Regions from separate parts of the Amycolatopsis sp. NPDC004079 genome, predicted to be linked through region 1. Evidence: riboswitches for the same ligand, from Rfam matches in the RefSeq annotation. Region 1 holds a riboswitch; each other region holds the start of a gene.
The links. A riboswitch is a leader RNA that binds a small molecule or an ion and turns the genes downstream of it on or off. The one in region 1 is predicted to bind cobalamin.

Region 1 (5,160 bases):
CCCACAGCAGCGAGGACTTGCCCGAGCCGTTCCGACCCATCAGCGCGACGACCTCGCCTTGGTTCAGCCGCAGGTCAACGCCGCGAACCGCGTTCACGCCGCCATACCGGACCCGCACGCCCCGCGCCTTGAGCACCGCCTCCCCAGAACGCCCCAATGTGGCATTGGGTGCGTCAGATGCACCGAACGCCACATTGGGTGCGTCGCATGCACCCAATGCCACATTGGGGCGACGCTCGGCCAGGCGTTCCCGCAGCGGACGGGCGAGCCGACGGGCGTCGCGGACCGAAAGCGGCAGCGGCGACCAACCCGCGAGTCGGCCCAACTCGACGATCGGCGGCGCGACGTCGGTCTCGGCGAACACCTCCGCCGGTGGGCCGGAGACCACGGTGCCGTCGCCGGGCAGGTAGAGCAGGCGGTCGGCGTACTGCGCGACGCGTTCCATCCGGTGCTCGGCGACGACGACTGTCGTGCCCAAGTCGTGCACCAGCCGGGTGATCGCGGCCAGCACCTCCTCGGCCGCGGTCGGGTCGAGCGCCGACGTCGGTTCGTCCAGCACCAACACGCTCGGGTGCGCCGTGAGCACCGCGCCGATCGCGACGCGTTGCTGCTGCCCGCCGGAGAGCGTCCGAAGTGGACGGTCGCGGAGTTCGGCGATGCCCAGCAGATCAAGGGTCTCCTCGACGCGCTTGCGCATCACGTCCGGTGCGACGGCGAGCTGCTCCATCGCGTACGCCAGTTCTTCCTCGACGGTGTCGGTGACGAATCCGGCCAGCGGATCCTGCCCGACCACGCCGACCACTGACGCCAGCTCGCGCGGCGGATGCGTCGCGGTGTCGAGCCCGGCGACCTCGACGCGTCCGCTCAGCGTGCCGCCGGTGAAATGCGGGACGAGACCGTTGATCGCGCCGAGCAATGTCGACTTACCGACACCAGTGCGTCCGGCGACGAGGCAGAGTTCGCCTTCCTCGATCGTGAGGTCGACGTCCCGCAGCACCGGCCGGTCCGCCCCGTCGTACGTGACGCTGACGTGCGAAAACTCGATCATCGGGCGACCTCCGACACCAGCGCCGGACGCGGCGCGAACCAAGCGGGCAACACGCTGATCAGCACCGCGACGGTCGGCAGCAGCGGCAGCTCCGGCCAGGTCAGCGGGCTGGCCGGGGTGGTGAGCGAAACCGGGTCGGCGATCAGCACGAGCACTGCGGTCGCGACGCCGCACAGCGCCACCAGCGTCTCCGGCAGCCGCCACGGATCGGGCCGATAGGTCGTGCGCCGAATCTGCCGTCCGCCCAGCACGAATCCGGCGGCGGCCAGCACCAGACCGGCGACGAGCATCGGCACGCCGAGCCACGACGCGGACCCGTCGAGCACGCCGTAAACCCCCACCGCGACGCCGACCAGCCCGGCCAGCACGCAGGTCGCGATCAGCATCCGGACGCGCGGCGAGAGATACGCGCGCCGTCCGTAGCCGCGGGAATCCATCGCCGACGCGAGTTGCAGCGATCGGTCCATGGCGTCGGCGAGCACCGGCACGAAAATCCCCTTCACGAACCGCAGGCCGCGCGTCTTTCCGGACCGAAGCCGACGCGCGCGGCGCACTCGCTGCACGCTTTCGACCAGCTGCGGTGCCACGGACAACGCGACCGTGACCGCCGTACCCACCTCATACAGCGCGCCGGGTACGGCCTTGAGCAGGCGTTTCGGGTTCGCCAGCGCGTTCGCGGCTCCGATGCAGAGCACGATCGTGGCCAGCCGGAGCCCGTCGTACAGCCCGCCGAGCAGCTCCTCGGCCGAAGTGGGACCGAGGAGCTGAATACCGGCGGCGACGCTCGGCAGCGGGATAGTCGGCAGCGTGAACAGGATGTGGCCGCCGTCCTCGCCGCCGATCAGGATCCGGAACAGCACGCGCGACGCCAGGATCACCCCGGCGATCCAGGCGTACATCCGGAACGCCAGCGCCCAGGGCGCGTCGCCGCGGCGGAGCATCACGACGAACCCGGCCACCGCGATCACCAAGGCGAGCAAAACCGGGTTCGTGGTCCGGCTCGCGGCGACGGCGAGCGCGAGCGCCCACACCCACCACGCGCCGGGATGGAGCGCTCGCGGACTACTTCCCGCCACGTTTGCGGCGAAGGAAGGGCGACTTCTCGTCAAGGTCGCGGCGCGTCATGACGAACGCCCCGACCAGCCCGATCACCACCACGATCCCGAGCCCGATCACCAGGCCCCACGGGAAGCTGCTGTCCGAAGTGGACGCCGGAGCCTGGGCGGGCGCGGCGGCCTTGCGCACCGGCTCGGTGCGCGGCGGCGGATACTCGGTGTAGGACTTGCCGATCGCGAACGACCAGCCCTCGAACGCCCCGGCGGGCGGCTTCCAGCTCTGCGCGCCGACCTGCGCCGAGGCCCACTTGCCGCCGTTGGTGGCGGTCCAGAAGCTCCACGACGCCTTCTCCGGCGGCATCCCGGTGCAGGTCTGGTCGGCGGGCTTGCCCTCGATCTTGCACATCACGGCCAGGCCGTATTTGCCCGCACCGCTGAGTTCGAAGCCCGCGTTTTGCAGGGCGGTGACGCCGTTTTCCTGCTTGCCGGGCGCGCACCGGATGAGGGTTTCCCCGCCAAGCCCCTGGAAATCGACGATGACCGTGACGCCGTTGTCGTCCTGGCAATAGCCGTCGGTGCCCTTGCCGGGCGTGGTCGCGGAGGCGGAGGACGCACCGCCTAAACCGGTAGCGACGAGAAGAGCGCAGCCGGCGAGGACTCGCCCCCAGTGCCGCGCGTGCACGAACCGCATGTCAGATGTACCTCGCATCGATCGGACCACGACGGGCGATCCGGCTCGCGGTCCCTCGCGGGGCCGCTCACGGTTGCGGGCCAGCGCCGGATTCTCACCGGCTTCCCCCGTTCGTGGCGAAGAACTTGTCGACGTTAACGCACCGCAGGCCCCGCTGGAAGCGACCGCGGCCACACCTACACTTCCGGGCGTGGGACAGGACCAGTTGCGCGTCGGCCTCGTAGGAACCGGACCGTGGGCCACCACGGTGCACGCCCCCGGGCTCGCGGATCATCCAGGGACCGTGCTCAGTGCCGTGTGGAGCCGACGGCCGGAAGCCGCCGCCGCGCTCGCGCAGGCCTACGACGCCGTGCCGACCAGCGATCTGGACGAGCTGTTCGAGCAGGTCGACGCGCTCGCGTTCGCGGTGCCGCCGACGGTGCAGGCCGAACTGGCCACCCGGGCCGCGGAGGCGGGCAAGCACCTGATCCTCGAGAAACCGATCGCCCCCGACCTCGCCGCGGCGCAGCGTCTCGCCGACGCGGTGGCCTCCGCTGGCGTCGCGTCGCTGGTGATGCTGACCCTGCGGTTCGCCCAGCAGACGCGCGACTGGCTGGACGGCGTCACCGCTGCTGGCGGTTGGCGCGGCGGCAGTGTGCGGTGGCTGTCCGGCGCACTGCTCGCCGGGAAGTACGCGACCTCGGCCTGGCGGCAGGATCCGGCTGCCGGCGCGCTCGCCGATATCGGCCCGCACGCGTTCGACCTGCTCGACGCCGCTCTCGGCCCGATCACCAACGTCCTCGCCGCACACCGCGGTCCCGAGGACCTGTGGCAACTGCTGCTCGAACACGAAGACGGCATCACGAGCACCGCGACGCTCAGCCTGCGCCTGCCGGTGCAGCCGACAGTGGTCGAGTATTCGGTCTTCGGCGAGCACGGCTTCCGCACCCTCGGCCGTACCGGCGCGGCGAACGACGCATACACCGCGCTGCTGGACGATTTCGCCGCGATGGTGTCATGCGGAACGACCACGCACCCCTGCGATGTCCGGAGGGGCGTACACCTGGCTCGAATCGTGGACCAGGCGCGCGCTGCCCTTCGCTGAGCCCGTTAATTCGCTTGCCCGGTCTGAGACGATGAACGGGAAGTTCGTTTCGGACGAAGGAATGCCTATGTGCTCCGCCACGGCCCACTCCGGCCGCGTGGCCTGAGCTGTTCGGCCTGCGCGCCGGTCGTGGGGTTCGCCCTGCCCGGTTCTTGTGCCGCATTCCTTCTTTCCCGAAAGGCTTCCACCAGAGATGTCCGCCCTTCAGGCATACGTTCGCGCGACCGCACCGATCGGCCGCGACACCGAGCGAATCGGCCCGTTCCTGGCGACTTTCGCCCAGGACAGCTCACATCCGATGGAGAACTACGCCATCCCCGACGACGGCGCGAAGCCCTCGTCCGCCGAAATCGCTCTCTTGATTTCCGCCTATCAGCAACGAAACCTCCTGCCACGACTGGAGTTCTTCACCGACGCGGCTCCCGACGTCGAGGCACCCCTCGTCGCCTCAGGCTTCACGCTGGAACGACGCGTCCCCGTGATGATCTGCACCGCCGAGGACCGCGTCGACTGTGCTTCACCGGACCACATTCAGCTGCGGGAACCGTTGACTGACAACGAATTCCGCCGCCTGCGGTCCGTGCAGAACGTCGCCTTCGGAGAGTCGCCGGAGGTGTCGGACGCCGATGTCGAACGCAACCGCAACTACCTGACCGTCCTGGCCGAACAAGGCGAAACCATTGTGGGCGGCGGAATCGCGCTGGACATCGTGTCCGGCGCGACGGAAATCGTCGGCATCGCCGTAGCGGCTGAGTACCGTAACCAAGGCATCGCGGCGGCAATCACCGCGCGCCTGACGCGCCTCGCTCACGAACGCGGCGCACGGACGGCTTTCCTTACGCCGGGCGATGTCGGCATCGGGACGGTGTACCAACGCGCCGGGTATCAAGTCGCCGGTGAGTGCGTGCACCTGTCGCTGACCTAATCGTCGTACCGACCGCCGCGACCGCGCTTCACATCACTGCGGCGCTTCTTCGCCGCCAAACGGCGCTCCTTCGAACCCCGCGACGGCTTCGTAGGACGTCGTTTGGCAGGCGGCGGCGCGGAAGCCTTCGTCAGCACGTCAGCCAGCCGCTCCCGAGCCGCGTCGCGGTTCATCAGCTGGGAGCGGTATTCGCTGGCCGCGATGGTCAGCACGCCGTCGACCAGACGCGTGCCCAAGCGGGTCGTGATGCGTTCCTTCAGCGCGGGCGGGATCACGGCGGAGCTCGCGACGTCGAACGACAGCTCGACGCGCGAGTCCGTCGTGTTCACGCCCTGTCCCCCCGGCCCCGAGGACCGG
Region 2 (5,160 bases), on a different contig from region 1:
TTCGCGGACCGGCCAGCGCGCGCCGAGCCAGCGTTCGTCCACCTTGCGCGGCAACGGGATCGCGGTCAGCGGCGGCATCCGGCCGCGCAGGTTCTCCGAGAGCCGGGTGACGCCGTCGCTCCCGGCGTGCGCGAGGGTGCCGAGCGCGTCGGGACCTACTCGGGCGGCCCGGCCGAGCGCGCCGCCAGTCGTCGGGATTCCCGCTTTTCCGGTCACGTCCGCCATGACGACCACCTCCCGGCAAGGGTATCGGTCGCGTCCACGGTCCCCTGTTATTGACAACATGACAATACCTTGCGGGGCTGCCGTTCGGGTGATCCTCGGGGCGGTGCCGGGCGGCTGGTCTTTCGCCGCCCGGCACCGGCGGGGTCAGCGAGGTTCGGCGCGCAGTTCCCGGGCTGCGTCGACCAGGTGTCGCAGTGCTGGCTCGACCTCGGCGTAGCCGCGGGTCTTGAGGCCGCAGTCCGGGTTGATCCACAGGCGTTCCGTCGGAACTGCGCTGAGTGCTGTGCGCACCAGGCTGGTCAGTTCGTTCTGGTCCGGCACGCGTGGTGAGTGGATGTCGTATACGCCGGGGCCGACGCCGCGGGCGAAGCCTGCGTCGTTCAGGTCGGCGAGGACTTCCATCTTTGAGCGAGCGGCTTCGATGCTGGTGACGTCGGCGTCGAGGGCGTCGATCGCGGGTAGTACGTCGCCGAATTCCGAGTAGCACATGTGGGTGTGGATCTGGGTGGTTGCCGCCGCGCCTGAGGTGGCCAGGCGGAACGCGGGCACGGCCCAGTCGAAGTACGCCTCGCGGTCCGCCGCGTGTAGCGGGAGCAGTTCGCGCAATGCTGGTTCGTCGACTTGCACGACGCGGATTCCGGCGGCTTCCAGGTCGGCGACCTCGTCCCGGACTGCCAGCGCGACTTGGCGTGCGGTGTCGGTCAGTGGTTGGTCGTCGCGGACGAATGACCAGGCCAGGATTGTCACTGGGCCGGTCAGCATGCCTTTCACCGGACGGTCGGTGCGGCTTTGCGCGTACTGGGTCCATTCGACGGTCATGGGGTTCGGGCGGGAAACGTCGCCGAACAGGATCGGCGGGCGGACGCATCGGGATCCGTACGACTGGACCCAGCCGAAGTCGGTCGTGGCGAATCCGGTGAGTTGTTCGGCGAAGTACTGGACCATGTCGTTGCGTTCCGGTTCGCCGTGGACGAGGACGTCCAGGCCTAGGTCTTCCTGCAAACGCACTGCGCGGTCGATTTCGGTACGCATCGCGGTGCGGTAGGCGTTGTCGTCGAGTTTGCCTGTGCGGTGGGCGGCCCGGGCTCGGCGGACCTCGCTGGTTTGCGGGAAAGAGCCGATGGTGGTGGTGGGGAGCGGGGGGAGGTTCAGGGATTCTTGTTGTGCTGCAGCGCGTTCTAGGTACGGGATGCGGACGGTGTCTTCCGGTTGGAGTGCTGCGACGCGCGCCCGGACGTCGGCGTCGTTGAGCTCCTCAGCACTGGCTCGGTCGGCGACGGCGGCCCGCGCCGGGTTGAGGTCGACGTTCTCGCCGTTCAACACTCGGCCGAGCAGGACGACCTCATCCACCTTCTGTTGTGCGAAGGCTAGCCAGTTCTTCACGCGTGGGTTGAAATCTGTCTCTGCTCCCACGTCGTAAGGGACGTGCAGGAGGGAGCACGACGTCGATACGCTTACGTGTGCCGCGGTGGCTTTTAGTTGTGCGGCGCGGGCCAGTGCTACGTCGGGGTCGGTGCGCCAGATGTTTCGGCCGTCCACGATTCCGGCGAGGACTTCCTTGTCTCGCAACGCTCCTTCTGCTGCTGCTTTGTCTACAAAGGATGCATCGGTTACCAGATCGACGGCCAACGCTTCGATGGGGGAGCGGGCCAGTACGCCCAGCGCTCGGCCCAGTCCGCCGAAGTACCCGGCTACCAGCAGCTTGGGGCGATGCTTTTCCTTGGCCAGCCAGTGGTATGCGCGGGTGAGGGCGTTGAACTCCGAGGTCGTCCTGTCTGCGGCGAATGCTGGTTCGTCCAACTGGACCCACTCGACGCCTTCGTCGGCCAGTTCGCTCAGCAGTTCGGCGTATGCGGGCAGCAGTTCGTCCAGCAGTTCCAGCGGGCTGAATCCGGGCTCGGTTGCCTTGGCCAGCACCAGGAAGGTGACCGGGCCGACGAGCACCGGGCGCGGGGTGATGCCTAGGGCGCGGGCTTCGCGTACCTCGTCGATCGGGGCGGTGCCGGTGAGGGCGAACCGGGAGCTCGGGCCCAGTTCCGGGACGAGGTAGTGGTAGTTGGTGTCGAACCACTTCGTCATTTCCAGCGCGGGGGCGTCTGGGACCCCGCGAGCGGCGGCGAAGTAGGTGTCCAGGGGGGAGAGCCCTAGGCGGGTGAAGCGTTCCGGCAGCGCGCCGAAGAGGGCGGTGGTGTCCAGTACCTGGTCGTAGAAGGAGAAGGTGCTGGAGGGGATTGAGTCCAGGCCTTGGTCGCGCAGGGTTGTCCAGGTTTGTTCGCGCAGTCGTCGGGCGGTGGTCTGGAGTTCTTCCTCGGTGGTGGTGCCTGCCCAGTAGGCCTCGAGGGCTCGCTTCAGCTCCCTGGCTGGGCCGATGCGCGGGTAACCGAGAACTGTGGTGCCGATCGTGTTCACAGCATGCATCCTCACGTGCTCGCCGGAAGAGTCCGGGCACGCGCAAACGCTGTGCTTCGGTCGGTGCCCTTTCCCGCGAGGCCCGGACTCACGCACGCCGTCGGCGTGCGTGCCATTGGCAGGTATTCGGACTCGTGGGCGTGGCGCTCGTGCCTACTGGCTGTCGCTTCCCGGGCTGGTGCCCAGTGCTTTACCGCGTTCGCGGTGACAGCTTTCGTTCCCACTTACCGCTGCGGGGCAGTCCCGGAATCGCACCGGGTTCCCTGTTGCCTCGCCGGTGCGGGGCCGCGCGAAAAAGCTCGGCCCCGCACAGGCGAACCAGTGGCGGGACCGAGCTTAGCGGTTGCGGCCGGTGCGCGGCACAATCCGGGCGGGCGTCCCGAAGTGCGGGATCGTCACGGTGCTCTGAGCGCGGCTTGCCAGAACGCGGCTCGGCCACGCCCTGGCGAACCAGAGCGTGGCCGAGTTTCAGCGGTTCGGGATCAGTCCCAGTCGAGCGCTCCGCCGGACTGGTACTCGATGACGCGGGTCTCGAAGAAGTTCTTCTCCTTCTTCAAGTCCATCGCCTCCGACATCCAGGGGAACGGGTTTTCGTTCTCGCCGTAGATCGGGGTCAGGCCGATCTGCTGGGCGCGGCGGTCGGTGATGAAGTGCATGTACTGCTCGCACAGGTCAGCCGACAGGCCGAGCATGCCGCGCGGCATGGTGTCGCGGGCGTACTTGACCTCCAGTTCGCACGCGTCCTGCAGCATCCCGCGGATCTCGGCCTGGAACTCCTCGGTCCACAGGTGCGGGTTCTCGATCTTGATCTGGTTGATGCAGTCGATGCCGAAGTTCAGGTGGATCGACTCGTCGCGCAGGATGTACTGGTACTGCTCGGCGATGCCGACCATCTTGTTCCGGCGGCCCAGCGACAGGATCTGCGCGAAACCGGTGTAGAACCACATGCCCTCGAAGATCACGTAGAACGCCACGAGGTCGCGCAGGAACGCCTGGTCGGCTTCCGGCGTGCCGGTTTCGAAGTCCGGGTTTTCCAGGTTCTGCGTGTACTTCAGCGCCCACGCGTCCTTGTCCGAAATGGACGGGACCTCGCGGTACATGTTGAACAGCTCGCCCTCGACCAGGCCGAGGCTTTCGCAGATGTACTGGAAGGTGTGCGTGTGCACGGCCTCCTCGAAGGCCTGGCGCAGCAGGTACTGGCGGCACTCCGGGTTGGTGATCTGCCGGTACACCGCGAGCACGATGTTGTTGGCCACCAACGACTCCGCCGTCGCGAAGAAGCCGAGGTTGCGCTTGAGCATCTGCCGCTCGTCCTCGGTGAGGCCGTCCGGCGACTTCCACAGCGCGATGTCGGCCTGCATCGCGACCTCGGTCGGCATCCAGTGGTTGTTGCACGCCGCGAGGTACTTGTCCCACGCCCACCGGTACTTCATCGGCAGCAGCTGGTTGACGTCGGCCCGCGCGTTGATCATGCGCTTGTCGTCGACGTTGATCCGGGCCGCGCCGACCTCGATCTCGCCGAGGCCGGTCGCGTCCGTCGTTTCCACGTTCGTCATGGTTCAGGGATTCCTTACTGGCAGGCTTCGCAGTCGGGGTCGTCGATCCGGCAGGCAGCGCCCTCGGTGGCGACGAAGTCGACGTCGGTCTTCGGCATCTCCTTCGGCTCCGCGGGAACAGCCGCGGCAGGCGACGGTGCGGGGGAGACGGCCGGAACCGCGGCGGACGGCGACGGCGACGGCGTGGCAGCGGGAGCCGCGGCGGGGGCGGCGGCAGCCGGAGCGGCCGGGGCCGGAGTGGCGGAGACGGCGTTCAGCTTGCCGTCGGTGCCGCGCAGGGTGCTCTTCTCCACGTGCGTCGCGGACTGCGCCCGCAGGTAGTACGTGGTCTTGAGGCCCTTGTGCCAGGCGTAGCGGTACAGCTCGTCGAGCTTGCGCCCGCTCGGCGCCGCGATGTACAGGTTCAGCGACTGCGCCTGGTCGATCCACTTCTGCCGCACCGAACCGGCGTCCACGATCCACTTCGACTCGATCTCGAAGGCCGTCGCGTACAGCGCTTTGAGGTCGTCCGGAACGCGGTCGATCTGGCCGAGGCTGCCGTCGAAGTACTTCAGGTCGCTGACCATGACCTCGTCCCACAGGCCGCGCGCCTTGAGGCTCTTGACCAGGTGCGGGTTGACGACGGTGAAGTCGCCGGACATGTTCGACTTGACGTACAGGTTCTGGAACAGCGGCTCGATCGACTGGCCGACGCCCGAGATGTTGGAGATCGTCGCGGTCGGCGCGATCGCCATCACGTTGGAGTTGCGCATGCCGACGGTCTTGACGCGCTCGCGCAGCGGGGCCCAGTCCAGCGTCGTCGAGGTGTCGACGTCGAGGCCGTCGCCCTGGCGGGCGTCGATGAGCAGCTGCATCGAGTCGATCGGCAGGATTCCCTTGCTCCACAAGGAACCCTCGAACGTCTGGTACTGGCCGCGCTCCTGCGCGAGATCGGTCGAGGCCGAGATCGCGTAGTAGGAGAGGTGCTCCA
Region 3 (5,160 bases), on a different contig from region 1:
CGCCAGCAGCGGCGGGTTCAGCACGACCGGATCGGCCGACGCGACCAGCGCGGCCGCGGCAACGCCGGACGCCGTGACGGCCCACTCCGGCACTGTCCAGGGATCCGGCCGGTAGCGGGTCCGCTGAACGCGCCTGCCGCCGAGATAGAGCCCCACACCGCACACCACCGCACCCGCAGCCAGCATCACCGGCCCGTAACTGTGCTGTTCGGCGGCCAGCAACCCGTAGCTGCCCACGCACAACCCGAGCAGACCGGCCAGCATCAGCGCCGCGGCGGTGCGGCGAGCCGCCGCGGACCTCTCCCAGCGTTGGCCGTAGCCGCGGGAGTCCATCGCCGCGGCCAGCGCGATCGCCCGGTCCAGCGCGTCGGCCAGCACCGGCAACGCCACTGACCGGAACAGTTTTCCAGTGGCTCCGCGCAGCGCGCGGGCGCGCATGATCCGCTGTCCGCTCTCGATCAGCTGCGGCGCCACGGTCAGCGCGATCACCACGGTGGTGCCGATTTCGTACAGGGCACCGGGCAGCATGCGCAGCACCCGCTTGGGGTTGGCCAGCGTGTTCGCCGCGCCGACGCACACCAGCAAGGTAGCCAGCCGCAACCCGTCGCAGGCGGCGCTGAGGATGCCTTCCAGTTCGACCGGCCCGCCGAGGCGCACCCCGGCCATCCAGTGCGGCAGCGGAATCCGCGGCAGCGTGAACAGCAGATGCCCTCCCCCGGTGAAGGCGGAACCGAGCAGGATCCGGAACAGCACCCGGAACCCGATCACCACCAGCGCCAGGACCAGGTACGCGCGGAACCCCCTGGCCCACGGGGCCTCCCCGCGCCGGGCGGCCACCACGACCCCGGCCACCGCGAGAATCAACCCGAGCAGCAACGGATTCGTGGTCCTGCTGGCCGCCGTCGCCATGCCCAGCGCCCAGATCCACCACGCCGCGGGATGCAGCATCCGCGGCAGCGAGGCGGCGCCGATCACTCCGCTTCTCGCCTGCGGCGGCGCCGGACCAGGACCGCGGCGAGGACTCCCAGCAGCCAGATCGCCCCGAACGCCACGACTGGCAGAATCGGGAATCCGCTTGTGCCAGCGGTCTCGGACGCGGCCGCCGCCGGTTCCGGCGCGCTGCTCGCCGCCGACGGCCGAGATGAACCCGTCGAAACCGGTGCGTTCGCCGGTGCCGACGGCGGCGGCTCACCCGGCGCGGCGGCACCCGAACTCTTCGGCGGCAGTTGCGTTCCTCCCGGAGCCCGCGGCGACGGTGCACTGTCTCCTGCCGCGGTGGGGTTCGGGCCCCCGACGCCGCCTTGCTGCTGCGCCGGACCCGCCGGGGCGATCAGCGCGGCCACCGCCGGACTGGGCGGCTTCCCGTCCCCGAAGGACCAGCCCTCGACCTGGCCTGCCCGCGGAGTGGCACTCATCGCGCCCTCGTTGCTGTACTCCCAGCGGTTCGTTCCGGCATTGCCGTCCCAGTACGACCAGTACGCCGTCGTGGGAGGCGTGTCCGTGCACGGCTCCACCGACGGCGAGGGCCGATCGTCGATGCGGCACACAAAAGCCGGGCCGTCGTGCACGGTCCCGGCGGTGCGGAATCCTGCCGCGCGCAACGCGTCGTACCCGGATTCGGGCGGCGTGCCAAGGCAACGCTGCACCACTCCGCCGCCGAGGGACCCGAAGTCCACCACCACGAGCACACCGGACGTCGCCGTGCACGCCGGTGCCGCCACCGCAGCGGGCGCCGCGTTGCCGCCCATCGCCATCAATCCGGCCGCCAGCGCGGCAATCAGCCGCCTCACGACCGGGATCCCCTGCGGCGCACCAGCAACCAGAACGTGCCCGCGGCGAACAGCAAACCGGCCAGTACCGCTGCCGCGATTCCGTTCGGGCCGGCCCAGAACGACGCCGGACGCGGTTCCAGCGCCCGCGCCTGCCCGACCTGATCCGGCGGCGAGGTGGTCGACGGCACCGGCCGCGCGCTCGGCACCGGGCCAGCCGAACCGCTCGCTGGAGCCTCGGCGGCGGTGGGCGGGGCTGAGCCAGCTGGTTCGGTCCGCGGCACGCCGCTGTGCCTTCCTCCTGGCAACCCCGGGCCCGGGGCGCCACGCCCCGGACTGCCAGGCGGCACGGTGCCAGGCAGCACGGTGCCGGGCGGCGGATTGTCCGGCGGCCGAGGCGGAACCGGACCGGGAACCGCGGCGGACAGGCCCAGCAATGCCTGTGCGGTGGCCCGGCGCACGCCGTCCTGCTTGCCCACGTTGTCGGCACCGCTGCGCTTGAGCCAGAACGCCTTCGCGTCGAGGGCGATCGCGTCCAGGTCCGTCTGGCTCTTCGCGATCGCACCGGCCATCGCCGGAACCGGCACGCTCGCGGGCACCTGCATGGCGGCCAGCCACCCGGTCGCCCGGGAGGCCGCCGCGCCGTCGCCGCCGAGGGCCAGCGCCATCGCGGCCAGCCCGGACGAGTTGGTGTTCACCTGCGCCGGGGTTTTCGGATCCGCGCTGAACGCTCCCGTCGCGGGATCCTGATGAGCGCGCAGCCAGCCCAGCCCCCGCGCGACCTGCTGCCGATGGCCGCCGATCTCGACGAGTGCCCACACCCCCATCGCCGTGGTGTCGGCGCTGGCATCGGTATCCGACGCGCACTGCGCGGTCTCGCCGCCCGCGGGCACGTTCAGCCGGAACCCGCCGCCCGGACATTGCTGGCGCAGCAGCACAGCCTTCCCGGCAGGGTTGCCGATCCCGGCCTTGTGCAAGCCGATCAGCGCCAAAGCCTGCCCGAACACGTTCGCCGGGGTGCGCGCTCCGCCGACCGCGGTGTCCTCGAAAGCGCCCGCGGAACCCTGCGCCGCACCGAGCCGTGCGATGAGGTCGATGGTGTCGCCCTTGCTGTCCTTCCCCCATTGGCGCGGATTCACTCCTTGCTCGACAGCCACGATCAGGTCCTTGCCCGTGAGGCCCGCCGAGACGATCGTGGCGCTGAAGAAGTGCGCCCGCAGTTTCGCGGTCGCCTTCGCCTGCGCTGCCGGTTCGACTCCCGCGCGGTGCATGGCGAGCAGCGCGTCGGCCATCAACCCCGCGTCGGTGTTGCCGGGACTGACCGGGTCCGGATAGCCGTCGCCGAGCCGGCTGAACTCGTGGGCCAGGAACTCCGCGGCGGCCACCGCGGGCTCGGAGACGTCCGGCGCGGGTGCCGGAACCGCCGCGGCCAGCACCAACGCGCTGGCCACGGCACCGGCACCCCAGCTCACGAACCGGTCCAGTTCGGGTCTTTCGCCTGCGCGAGGGTCAGGCTCATCTGGTTCGGGTCCGTCGCCGTGCCCGCGCCGAAGGAGAACCCGAGCACCGTGCCCGGCGCCGGGTCCGAGACGTCGACGCCCTCGTCGGCATAGGTCCAGTTGGCGTTCTGCTTGTCCGGCACCCAGTACGCCCAGTACGGAGCGTTCGGCACGAACCCGGTGCACGGATCGGCGGAACTGGACGGACGAGCGTCGATCCGGCACAAGTACTGGTACGGACCCTGCTGCCCCTGCCCGGTCCCGTGCACCGGAGCGAACCCGGCCTCGCTGAGCGCCTCGAACGCCGTCTCCGGATCACCGGCGACACAACGTCTGGTCACCGAGGCGCCGGCGAAATGCGTGGCGTCCACCACGACCGTCACGCCGGAACTGCCCTGGCACGGGCCGTTCGTGTACGACGCCGGTGCTGCGGCAGCGGGAGAGGAAACGAAAAGGGGAACCGCGAGCACACTGATCGCGGCAGTCTTGGCCAGGGAGAACATAGTGATGTCCTTTGCGGTGAGTGGTCTTGAACGCGACCCGTCACCGCGACACCCCAGTCAAGCGCACGCGCGGCCGGGCCCCGTTCCGCAGTCTTCGACGGTGGAGCCACTCGTGACCGTCAGGCATTCCGACTTGCCCGCCACGAGGCGAGCCTACGGTTGCGAGTCAGCGCCGGCTCTTGCCCGGCTTCCCCTGACGATCACGTTATTCGGTTGTACAGCAACCAAACGCTAGCACCAGAGCCGCGAGTTCCACACCGCTTACCAGGTACCTCACCTGAAGCGATCAAACGGTCACAGTCTGAAGTTGGCCGAATCGATGCCTTGACGTCGTCGGCCGCCTCATCGCCCTTGCCGCGGCAACATCGGATCCATCCGGTCTCGCACGCGGAGCGCGCTCCAGTTAGCCAGCAGAGATTCTGCGCTCGGCGGTCGCCTGGTTGACCACGAAAGCCCGAGTGAGCGGCGCTACTCCCCCGCCCAGGTCGAGCGCACGCCTGCCCGGCTCGCTCAAGCTCGCATTAATTGCCGAAAGAAATCCACGACGACAGGGGGGCCGCATCCAGCTTCTACCCGAATGCTTCGGGGTGTCCTACCCCATTCAGGCCAGTCAAACTGCCGTACCGACAACCGGCCGATGCCAACAAAGCACAAGATTATTCTGCGACCCTCTTATTTGAGGATTTTCACTCGTCGCCGACCAGCGGCTAAACTGGTGTAGCACTGCGCTTAGCCGTTCCCGCTTTGGGAGCGGAGGGTAGCAGGTTCAAATCCTGTCATCCCGACTCGGCTTTGGAGGGGCTGGACCTGCGGGTTCAGCCCCTTTTTCGTGCCGTCCGACGCGGCCCGGGAGCTAGCACAGTGCTCAGTGACACTCCTATTTGAGGATTTTCACATGCGCACCCGAGCCCTGAAGCCCGCTCCGCCGGCCTGGCAGGCCTTGATCAACGAGTGGGCTATGTCACTCGAGCAGGAGACCCCCGCACGATCCGCTGCTATTGCGACGCCGGGGCTGCTTCCGCACCTGACTCGCCGACCCAGTCGCACGGTCGCAAGCGAACGCCCCGCGTCCCTCGGCTTGCCCCGACGCGTCGGCCACGTCCTCGGCAAAGGAAGCAGCAAATGGCACGAATCCCTTCATCGCCGCCACCTGCAAAGAACTTGACCCTCATCGCCGTGTCGGTGCGAGCCATACGTGGCACCAACTCCGCCAGACCACAGTTCAACGACATCCGGTACGGCACTCCGCTTTCAACTAGCGGAATAAAAATCATGCGGCACCTCCGTAGAAGTGACACCGAGATGCCGCATGGAAATAACATCCAAATGATTAAGCACCGGACCGCCGACAACAACTCTCACGCCAACAGGATAATTAGAACGATTCAA
Region 4 (5,160 bases), on a different contig from region 1:
CTGCGCGGCAGTGGGAGCGGCGTGCAGCATCAGAAGATCCCCTTCGTCTTCGGGGTCGCGTCGATCGCCGACGGCAGGGTCAGCTCGCGAACCTCGTCGGCGTCCAGTTCGGACAGTCGGCTGACGGTGTCGAGGAACCGGTCCTGGTCGGCCGGGGCGATCACGCCGTCGGCGAGCGTGCGGAACTTCGCCACGTACTGCTCGCGGGCGAACGGCCTGGCCCCGGCTGGATGGGCGTCGGCGACGGCGATCTCGTCGGTGACCGTGGTCCCGTCGGCAAGAGTGACTTCGACACGGCCGCCGAACGCCGGTTCCGGCTCGTGGTACCGCCGAGTCCACTCCTGATCCTCCACAGTGGATACTTTCTGCCACAGCTCCACCGTGTCCGGGCGGGTCGCGCGTTCCCGGGCGTAAGACTTCTCGTGGTGCCAGGCCCGGTCCTGCAGCGCGACCGCGAAGATGTACGGGATCGAGTGATCGAGGGTTTCGCGGCTGGCGTTCGGATCGTATTTCTGCGGATCGTTCGCCCCGGAGCCGATCACGTGATGCGTGTGATGGCTGGTGCGGATCACGATCTTCTCGACCTTGCCGAGTTCGCCGATCCGCGGGCCGAGCCGTCGCGCGAGGTCGATCAGCGCCTGGCTCTGGTACTCCGCCGAATGCTCCTTGGTGTAGGTGTCCAAAATGGACCTCTTCGCCTCGCCCGGCGCGGGCAGCGGGACGGTGTAGCGCGCTTCCGGGCCGCCCAGCAGCCAGGCGACGAACCCGTCTTCTCCCTCGTAGATCGGGCTCGGCGCGCCTTCGCCGCGCATCGCCCGGTCAACCGCTTCGATCGCGGCTTTCCCGGCGAATGCGGGGGCGTACGCCTTCCAGGACGAGATCTCGCCCTTGCGCGACTGCCGCGTGGCCGTCGTGGCGTGCAGCGCCTGCCCGATCGCCTGGTACACGGTTTCGGTGTCCAGCCGCAGCAGCGCGCCCAAGCCGCCCGCCACCGACGGGCCGAGGTGCGCGACGTGGTCGATCTTGTGTTCGTGCAGGCAGATCCCGCGGACGAGGTCGACCTGCAGCTCGTACCCGGCGGCGATGCCGCGGACCACATCGGCTCCGGTGCGGCCGGTGTGCTGCGCGACGGCGAGAATCGGCGGGATGTTGTCGCCCGGATGCGAGTAGTCCGCGGCCAGGAACGTGTCGTGGTAGTCCAGCTCCCGTACCGCGACGCCGTTCGCCCACGCGGCCCACTCCGGGGCGTACCGGCCGGGCACGCCGAACACGGTCGCGCCGGGCCCGGCCGGATGCGCCAGCGCCTGGTCGCGGGCCGCGGACACCGGCCGCCGGGACAGCGAGGCGGCGGCGACCGCGGCGTTGTCGATCACCCGGTTGACCACCATCTCGGTCACCTCGGGAGCGACTGTCACGGGATCGACAGCGACGGACGCCAGCTTCCAGGCCAGCTGCTCCTCGCGGGGCAGCGGCTCGGCGGAACGGTAGGTGCGGACGGGATGGTCGATCATCATTTTCCTTCGGGTACGGAGAAACCGGTCTTCTCGCCGACCGGCCGACGTCGGCCGTGCGCGGCGGGCAACGGGCGCGGCACGCGGCCAGCGCCGACGGCTCGGGCGATGTCCGTCCGACCTCCCTGTGAAGCTTGTGGTGCCATGCGATCAGCGTGGCACCGAAGAACGGGACAGGCGATACCTGGGGGCTGTGAAGTGTTGTGAACATTCGCGGCAGCCTTGTAAATGTTGTTACAGTTCGAAAATGGAGAAGATGTTCGCTGGCGCGCGGCTGCGGCAGCTGCGCGAGGGGCAGTCGATGACGCAGTCCGACCTCGCCCGGCTGCTGGAGATCTCCCCCAGTTACGTGAACCAGCTCGAGCACAACGGGCGTCCGCTCACGCTGCCCGTGCTGGTGCGGCTGACCGAGCACTTCGGCGTGGACGCCGAGTTCTTCGCGCCGCAGGACATCGCCCGGCTCGTCGCCGACGTCCGCGAGGTGTTCGCCGACGAAACCGTGACCGGCTCGGCGTCCGCGGGCGAGGTCGACGAGCTGACCGCCAAGCTGCCCGAGGTGGCCAGGACGCTGGTCGCGCTGCACCGCCGATACCGGGAGGCCGTGGAGAACATCGCGACGCTGGTGTCCGAGCAGGGCATGGACCGCGCGGTCGCGAACCAGCCGCACGAGGAGATCCGCGACTGGTTCTACCGCCGCCGCAACTACGTCGCCGAACTGGACGAGCCCGCCGAACGACTCGCGGCGGAGCTGCGGCTGGTGCCCGGGGAAGTGCGTTCGGGACTGGCATCGGGCCTGCGGGAGCGGCACGGCGTCACCATCGCCGCCGCCCCCATCGGCGCCGACCAGCACCGCTTCGACCCGGCCGCACGGGTGCTGCACCTCTCCCCCGCGCTGCGTCCGGGCCAGGCCGCGTTCCGTCTCGCCTCGGAACTCGCCATGCTGGAAGCGGGAACCACGATCGACCGGCTGGTGGACGGCGGCGGTTTCACCGGCGAAACCGCCCGGCGCCTGGCGAGAATCGGCCTGGCCAACTACTTCGCCGGAGCGCTCGTGCTCCCGTACCGCGTGTTCCTCGGGGCGGCTGAGCGCTGCCGCTACGACATCACGCGGCTGTCGGATCACTTCGGCGTCGGATTCGAGACGATCTGCCACCGGCTCTCGACCCTGCAACGGCGCGGCACCCGCGGGGCGCCCTTCTCCTTCGTCCGGGTCGACCGGGCGGGCAACATCTCGAAACGCCAGTCGGCGACCGGGTTCCACTTCTCCCGCGTCGGCGGTTCGTGTCCGCTGTGGATCGTCTACGAGGCGTTCGGCTCGCCGGGAAAGATCGTCACCCAGGTCGCCGAACTGCCGGACGGCAAGAAGTACTTCTGGCTCGCCCGCACGGTCGACCGCTCCGTCGGCGGGCACGGCGACCCCGGCAAGACGTTCGCCATCGGGCTCGGCTGCGAACTGCGCCACGCCCGGCGGCTCGTCTACTCCGACGGCCTCGCCCTCGGCGCCGACGCGGCGGTGACCCCGATCGGCATGGGCTGCAAGGTGTGCGAACGGCCCGCCTGCCCGCAGCGCGCCTTCCCCGCGATCGGGAAGCCGCTGCGCGTCGACGAACACGCCAGCAGCCTGCTCCCCTACCCGCCCCTCGGCTGAGCACCGCCACCCGGACGAGATCCCCTCAGCCGGTCGACATAGTAGGAATTCCTACTATAGGATGCCAACAGGTCTGCGGTGCAGGGAAGCCGGTGCGAATCCGGCGCGGTCCCGCCACTGTGACCGGGGAGCGGCGCTCCACCCGAAAGACGGCCACTGGCGCGAGCCGGGAAGGCCTGGGGCGCCGCGGATCCGGGAGCCAGGATACCGGCCGCGGACGTTCGTGTTCGTCCACGAGGATGGAGCTGAACGCATGCGGATTCTTCCTGCCTGCGCGAAAAACGCCGACCCGCCGCCCGGCCTTCGGTAGCTCAAGCCTGCCCGGAAACCCCGGCCGCCGCCGTGTGCGGCCGGGCAGTTCGTCCTGCGCTCTCGCGAAAGGCATGCCATGACCACCGAACTCCGGCATTTCGTCGGCGGCAAACCCGTGCCCGGCGCCTCGGGCCGGTTCGCCGACGTCTTCGACCCCAGTACCGGCGCCGTCCAGGCCAGGGTGCCGCTCGCCTCCGCCGAGGAGGTGAGCGCCGCAGTCGGCATCGCGGCCGCCGCCCAGCTCGAATGGGCGCGCTGGAATCCGCAGCGCCGCGCCCGCGTGCTGATGCGGTTCCTCGACCTAGTCCGGTCCGAAGAGGACAGTCTCGCGCGGCTGCTGTCCTCCGAGCACGGCAAAACGATCGCCGACGCCCGCGGCGACCTCCAGCGCGGGCTGGAGGTGGTCGAGTTCGCGATCGGGATCCCGCACCTGCTCAAGGGCGAGTTCAGCGACTCCGCGGGCACCGGGATCGACGTCTACTCGATGCGGCAGCCGCTCGGCGTCGTCGCCGGGATCACGCCGTTCAACTTCCCGGCGATGATTCCGCTGTGGAAGGCCGCGCCCGCGATCGCCTGTGGCAACGCGTTCGTGCTCAAGCCGTCCGAGCGCGATCCGTCCGTACCGCTGCGGCTGGCCGAACTGTTCCTGGAGGCCGGGCTGCCGCCGGGCGTCTTCCAGGTCGTCAACGGCGACAAGGAGGCCGTCGACGCGCTGCTCACCGATCCCCGGGTCGAGGCGGTCGGGTTCGTCGGATCGTCGTCGATCGCCGAGTACATCTACACCACCGCCGCTTCGCACGGGAAGCGCGCCCAGTGCTTCGGCGGGGCGAAGAACCACCTGATCGTCATGCCCGACGCCGACCTCGGGCAGGTCGTCGATGCCCTGATCGGCGCGGGCTACGGCTCTGCGGGAGAGCGCTGCATGGCCATCTCCGTCGCCGTCCCGGTCGGCGAGGCCACCGCGGACGCGCTGGTCGAACGGCTCGCCGAGCGCGTGAAGACCCTCAAGGTCGGGGCAGCGCACGACGAGACCGCCGACTTCGGTCCCCTGGTCACGGCCGACGCCGTGCGGCGGGTGCGGGATTACCTCGAGGTCGGTGTCGCCGAGGGCGCGGAGCTGGTGGTGGACGGCCGCGATCTCACGGTTCCGGGGCACGAGAACGGGTTCTTCCTCGGCGGCTGCCTGTTCGACAAGGTGACGCCGAAGATGCGGATCTACCGGGAGGAGATTTTCGGCCCGGTGCTGTCGGTCGTCCGCGCGGCCGATTACGAAGAGGCGCTGCGATTGCCGAGCGAACACGAATACGGCAACGGCGTGGCGATCTTCACCCGTGACGGCGACACCGCCCGCGATTTCACCGCCCGCGTGAACACCGGCATGGTCGGCGTGAACGTCCCGATCCCGGTGCCGATCGCGTACCACACTTTCGGCGGCTGGAAGCGGTCCGGCTTCGGCGATCTCAACCAGCACGGCCCGGATTCGGTCCGCTTCTACACCAAGACGAAGACTGTTACCTCGCGGTGGCCGTCCGGCATCAAGGAAGAAGCCTCGTTCGTCATCCCGACGATGGATTGAGGCGGGTCATGAGACTGACCGGAGAACAACTCGCGCTGCGCGACACCACCGCGGACTTCGCGGCCGAGCATCTCGCGCCGCACGCGCTGGAATGGGACCGGGACAAGCACTTC

Region 2: linked by a shared signal. The riboswitch ahead of metE (5-methyltetrahydropteroyltriglutamate--homocysteine S-methyltransferase) and the one ahead of ABZX37_RS32310 (hypothetical protein) in region 1 are both predicted to bind cobalamin.
Region 3: linked by a shared signal. The riboswitch ahead of ABZX37_RS14785 (hypothetical protein) and the one ahead of ABZX37_RS32310 (hypothetical protein) in region 1 are both predicted to bind cobalamin.
Region 4: linked by a shared signal. The riboswitch ahead of ABZX37_RS14735 (CoA-acylating methylmalonate-semialdehyde dehydrogenase) and the one ahead of ABZX37_RS32310 (hypothetical protein) in region 1 are both predicted to bind cobalamin.

What each region holds. Positions count from the first base shown of each region.
Region 1 is NZ_JBEXMH010000040.1:39,462-44,621, forward strand. Features, by position in the region: gene ABZX37_RS32300 (ATP-binding cassette domain-containing protein) at 1-1,048, opposite strand, end outside; gene ABZX37_RS32305 (CbiQ family ECF transporter T component) at 1,045-2,124, opposite strand; gene ABZX37_RS32310 (hypothetical protein) at 2,111-2,794, opposite strand; cobalamin riboswitch at 2,807-2,956, opposite strand; gene ABZX37_RS32315 (Gfo/Idh/MocA family oxidoreductase) at 2,985-3,878, shown strand; gene ABZX37_RS32320 (GNAT family N-acetyltransferase) at 4,072-4,803, shown strand; gene arfB (alternative ribosome rescue aminoacyl-tRNA hydrolase ArfB) at 4,800-5,160, opposite strand, start outside.
Region 2 is NZ_JBEXMH010000008.1:104,480-109,639, forward strand. Features, by position in the region: gene ABZX37_RS11540 (cytochrome P450) at 1-225, opposite strand, end outside; gene metE (5-methyltetrahydropteroyltriglutamate--homocysteine S-methyltransferase) at 370-2,634, opposite strand; cobalamin riboswitch at 2,755-2,902, opposite strand; gene ABZX37_RS11550 (ribonucleotide-diphosphate reductase subunit beta) at 3,117-4,190, opposite strand; gene ABZX37_RS11555 (ribonucleoside-diphosphate reductase subunit alpha) at 4,205-5,160, opposite strand, start outside.
Region 3 is NZ_JBEXMH010000011.1:122,949-128,108, forward strand. Features, by position in the region: gene ABZX37_RS14770 (energy-coupling factor transporter transmembrane component T) at 1-975, opposite strand, end outside; gene ABZX37_RS14775 (hypothetical protein) at 972-1,790, opposite strand; gene ABZX37_RS14780 (hypothetical protein) at 1,787-3,220, opposite strand; gene ABZX37_RS14785 (hypothetical protein) at 3,238-3,771, opposite strand; cobalamin riboswitch at 3,872-4,019, opposite strand.
Region 4 is NZ_JBEXMH010000011.1:111,518-116,677, forward strand. Features, by position in the region: gene prpB (methylisocitrate lyase) at 1-30, opposite strand, end outside; gene ABZX37_RS14725 (MmgE/PrpD family protein) at 30-1,511, opposite strand; gene ABZX37_RS14730 (short-chain fatty acyl-CoA regulator family protein) at 1,759-3,159, shown strand; cobalamin riboswitch at 3,212-3,390, shown strand; gene ABZX37_RS14735 (CoA-acylating methylmalonate-semialdehyde dehydrogenase) at 3,548-5,047, shown strand; gene ABZX37_RS14740 (acyl-CoA dehydrogenase family protein) at 5,056-5,160, shown strand, end outside.